2 regions of the Paenibacillus sp. FSL L8-0502 genome follow, and region 2 is predicted to be linked to the other one. Evidence: riboswitches for the same ligand, from Rfam matches in the RefSeq annotation. Region 2 holds a riboswitch; the other holds the start of a gene.

Region 1 (2,208 bases), 170 kb from region 2:
GATCGGCTGTATGTTGGCACGTATAGAAAGCTATCCACATACGTGTAACCCAGCGGATATACTGAAAGCCCAGCATGAAAATCAGATGAACCTATTCTTTACGGATGTGCATGCCCGTGGGGAATATTCCAACTATATGAATCGTTATTTTGAAGAAAATAATATTGTGATCCAGACAGAACCCGGCGATGACGAAATTTTGAAAAATAATACGGTTGATTTTATCTCATTTAGCTACTACATGACCTTGACCGTATCGGCAGGTCCAGAAGGCGAGAAAGCAGCAGGAAACCTGATTGGCGGCGTGAAAAATCCGTATCTGCAATCCTCCGACTGGGGATGGCAGATCGATCCGATCGGCCTGCGTGTTACACTGAATACGTTTTATGATCGCTATCAAAAGCCTCTGTTCATCGTGGAAAATGGCTTGGGTGCATATGATAAGGTGGAAGAGGACGGCTCTGTGCATGACACGTATCGCATTGATTACTTGCGTCAGCATATTGTCCAAATGAAGGAAGCGATTGCCGACGGTGTTGATCTGATTGGTTACACCAACTGGGGCCCTATCGACCTTGTGAGCATGTCTACTTCCGAAATGTCCAAGCGCTACGGATTTATTTACGTTGATCTGGATGATGACGGTAACGGAACGCTCAAACGCTCCAAAAAAGACTCTTTTAACTGGTATAAAAATGTGATAGCAACCAATGGTGAAGAATTGTAATTTCATATCGTCTCGGGCGGGTATAGCAGAGGACATCCTAAGGATGCAATCTGCTGTACCCGCTTTTTTGATAGACATAATAATATTTCAGAGGGCTTCACAAACTTTTCACTTGTAATAAGCTGAAAGTTTTCTGTATAATGAATAAAAATTTCATATGTCTGGTTGATGTTTGCGGGAGATGGAACGAAAGTTCCGACCGAAGGGGCAAAACTCTCAGGTGCTTAGGCTGTTTACAGCCACAAGCGGGGACCGTAAACGGACAGAACTCTGGAGAGACCCTTAATTGGGCGCCGAAGGTGCACCGCAGAGAACATCTGCTTAAACTCTCAGGCAAAAGGACAGAGACGCGAATAACCTGTGACAGGGAATGCCCTAGGCTTTTTTATGAGCTATTAGAGGCAGAAACCTGCACAAGATGGTTGTATTTTTTCGTGCCTTTAACCTCTCCAGGAGTCGAATCAGCTGATTTGACTCTTTTTTGTTTTCTAATATGTTGGAGGAGCGGGTTGAAAATGAATTTGGTACATGTGTTAGAAACGATTGACAGCTGGATATGGGGAGCGCCGCTTCTTATTCTCGTGATGGGCACGGGGTTGTGGCTAACGATCCGCTTGAAGCTGCTTCAGGTTATTCGATTGCCTTTGGCGCTCAAGCTAATTGGTAAAGCGCCGGACGAAGGTAGCGGAGATGTAAGCAGCTTCGGTGCATTGAGTACGGCACTGGCAGCTACTGTAGGTACAGGAAGTATTGTTGGCGTAGCGACAGCGATCAAGCTGGGTGGGCCCGGTTCATTATTCTGGATGCTGGTTGCAGCTTTTTTCGGGATGGCAACCAAATATGCGGAAGGATTATTATCCGTTAAATACCGTGTTAAAGACCGGAACGGACAATTTTCGGGTGGTCCGATGTATTATATTGAAAATGGACTTGGCCGCCGTTTCAAGCCGCTGGCGATGTTGTTTGCCTTTTCTGGTGTTCTTGTAGCCCTATTTGGAATCGGTACTTTTCCGCAAGTAAAGGCTATCGTTTCTTCGACGGAAAGTAGCTTTGGAGTGCCAACGGTAGTTACAGCGATCATTATTTCCGTGTTAACTGCTGTTGTTACGATTGGAGGACTCAAAAGTATTGCCAAGGTATCCACAAAGATTGTTCCATTCATGTCGGGGCTCTATATCGTAGTTTGCTTAATTGTACTCATTAAGTTTGCAGGAGAGCTTCCTCATGCGATTGCTTTAGTATTACAAGGGGCCTTCTCGACCACATCTGCAACGGGTGGATTTGCCGGAGCGACGATTATGTTGGCGATGCGAAGTGGAGTTGCCAGAGGTATTTTTGCTAATGAAGCCGGTTTGGGAAGTGCGCCAATTGCAGCAGCTGCTGCTAAGACGAAATGGCCTGCAGAACAAGGGTTGATATCCATGACAGGCGTATTTATCGATACGATGATTATTTGTAATCTGACGGGATTTACGTTGCTG
Region 2 (2,208 bases):
CTTCTGCGAATACCGGATAATGGGCGCGTGGGATACCGCGGTCCATCATTTCTAGCCCGATCAATTTACGAGGAACCCCTTGTTCTTTTTGACGCTGAAGTGCTTCTCTACCGATAAAATCTCCTTTATTCAGCTTGACGAAGAAACCCAGACCGGCTTCGAGTGGTGAAATTGTGGCAGATAACTCCTGTCCGTATAGCGGCAACCGAGCCTCAAAGCGTAGTGTATCGCGAGCACCAAGTCCAGCGGGAATCAGCCCATACGACTCACCGGAACGAAGCAAACCCTCCCATACGGCGGGTGCTTCCGCGGCAGGTACGTAAAATTCAAAACCGTCTTCGCCCGTATATCCGGTTCGTGAGACGAGTGCTTTTGCTCCGAACAATGGCACGTTCTCATGAAAGTGGAAAGATGCCAGATTCGTAATATCCGTATCTGCCACGGCTGCGGCAATACGTGCTGCTTCCGGTCCCTGCAATGCCAGCAATGCTATTGCATCAGACACATTCTCCATGTGAACGGATGCAGGCACATGACGAAGTAACCAATCCCAATCCTTATCAATGTTGGAGGCGTTCACAACGAGCATGTAGCGTTCCGGTCCTTTGCAGTAAACAAGCAGGTCGTCTACTACACCTCCATCGGGGTAACACAGGAGTGAATATTGTGCCTGACCTGGTTCCAACTGGCTGACATCATTCGTGGTCACCCTTTGTAGAAAAGCTTCGGCCTCTTTGCCTTCAACCAAAAACTCACCCATATGCGATACATCGAATAAACCCGCACGTTGCCGGACGGCCTCATGCTCCTTTTGAATGCCGCTAAACTGAACGGGGAGCTCCCAGCCTCCAAAGTCAATACAACGAACCCCAGACTGCGTCCCGTAGGATGAATATAGCGGTGTTTTTCGCAAATTAGTCATGTTTCCACTCCTATCCGGTGTAATCGGCTAAACAAAAAAGACAGGCCGAAAAAAACGTATAGACAGCAGTCTATACTCTTTTTTCAGCTCTGTCCTTGATACCAGAAAGTTACCCCGGTATGTACCGGGTTTCCTCTTGGGTGATCCGCTCCAATAGCGAATGCTCTCCAGAGATGCGTCCGGCAGAGGTCCTTTTGCCTGAGAGATTCACCTGCAATGCAGGCTTACTCCTTCGGCGCTACCTTCGGGATCAGCAGTATATTACCTGGCTTTGCAGATAACAACTTGATCCGATTCGCGTGCACAACTGTCTCACAAGCGGCAACAGCTATGCGAATCTTTTTGGCAGTCTCTCCCTCTGCGTTCATCCGCGTTTGCAGTTGTCGGGTGTTTCTCAAAGTATTTGCTATAACCCATTAATACGCAAATTCATTCAAAATGTCAATAAAAATGTCATCAAAAACAATAGAAAAAACATTTAATATATAAATAAGGATATGTAAGCGTTTGTTATAAATTATTATATTTTTATATAGAGCGCTATAGGAGGTAATATGAAGTATTTTTGTTAGTATTATTGACATGAGTGTTCTTATTGTCATAATCTTAACCTGTCTAATACAGGTGAGCAAATGCGATTTTATTCATATGGAAGTGAGGGGAACAGAATGGGTGAAGTGAAGCAGCAACTTTGGTATACAGACGAACATGAGTGGGTTCAGCGGACAGAGAATGGAACGGTGCGGATTGGTATTACAGACTTTGCACAGCACCAACTGGGTGATATTGTTTTTGTAGAATTACCTGAGGCGGGAGTAACGATTGAGCAGGGAGCGGAGATCGGTACGATTGAATCGGTGAAGACGGTATCCGACCTTTTTGCTCCGGTGACGGGAACCATATTAAAAGTGAATGAAGCGCTGGAAGGTACACCTGAGCTAGTGAATGAATCTCCATATGACAAAGGTTGGATGGTAGAAGTAGAGATGGATAAAGATGTGGAGGAATCATTGGGCAAACTACTGTCGGCGGATCAGTATGAGCAGTTGATTTCGGAGTAATAAATAGAGCAATGCAGCATGAAATAATAGCGTGTTATTCGGAATTTTATATTGATTTTTAATTGAATAAGAGCATCGTTAGTTTGCTCGATTTTTGTATAAAATAGTCGCTATGATTTGACGTAGCGGCTATTTTTTTGTCTTTTTTATGAAAACGTAATTACGTGTGTTGTTCTGATATAGTGGGTTGTCCCCATATAGGAATCATACATAATCCAGCGCGGT

The links. Region 2 has a riboswitch for glycine ahead of gcvT (glycine cleavage system aminomethyltransferase GcvT). Riboswitches for the same ligand answer to the same signal wherever they lie in the genome.
Region 1: another riboswitch for glycine. It lies ahead of NSQ57_RS19020 (sodium:alanine symporter family protein); the one in region 2 lies ahead of gcvT (glycine cleavage system aminomethyltransferase GcvT).

The regions. Positions count from the first base shown of each region.
Region 1 is NZ_CP151958.1:4,376,185-4,378,392, reverse strand. Features, by position in the region: gene NSQ57_RS19025 (glycoside hydrolase family 1 protein) at 1-727, shown strand, start outside; glycine riboswitch at 893-969, shown strand; glycine riboswitch at 988-1,082, shown strand; gene NSQ57_RS19020 (sodium:alanine symporter family protein) at 1,243-2,208, shown strand, end outside.
Region 2 is NZ_CP151958.1:4,211,005-4,213,212, reverse strand. Features, by position in the region: gene gcvT (glycine cleavage system aminomethyltransferase GcvT) at 1-922, opposite strand, end outside; glycine riboswitch at 1,099-1,290, opposite strand; gene gcvH (glycine cleavage system protein GcvH) at 1,591-1,983, shown strand.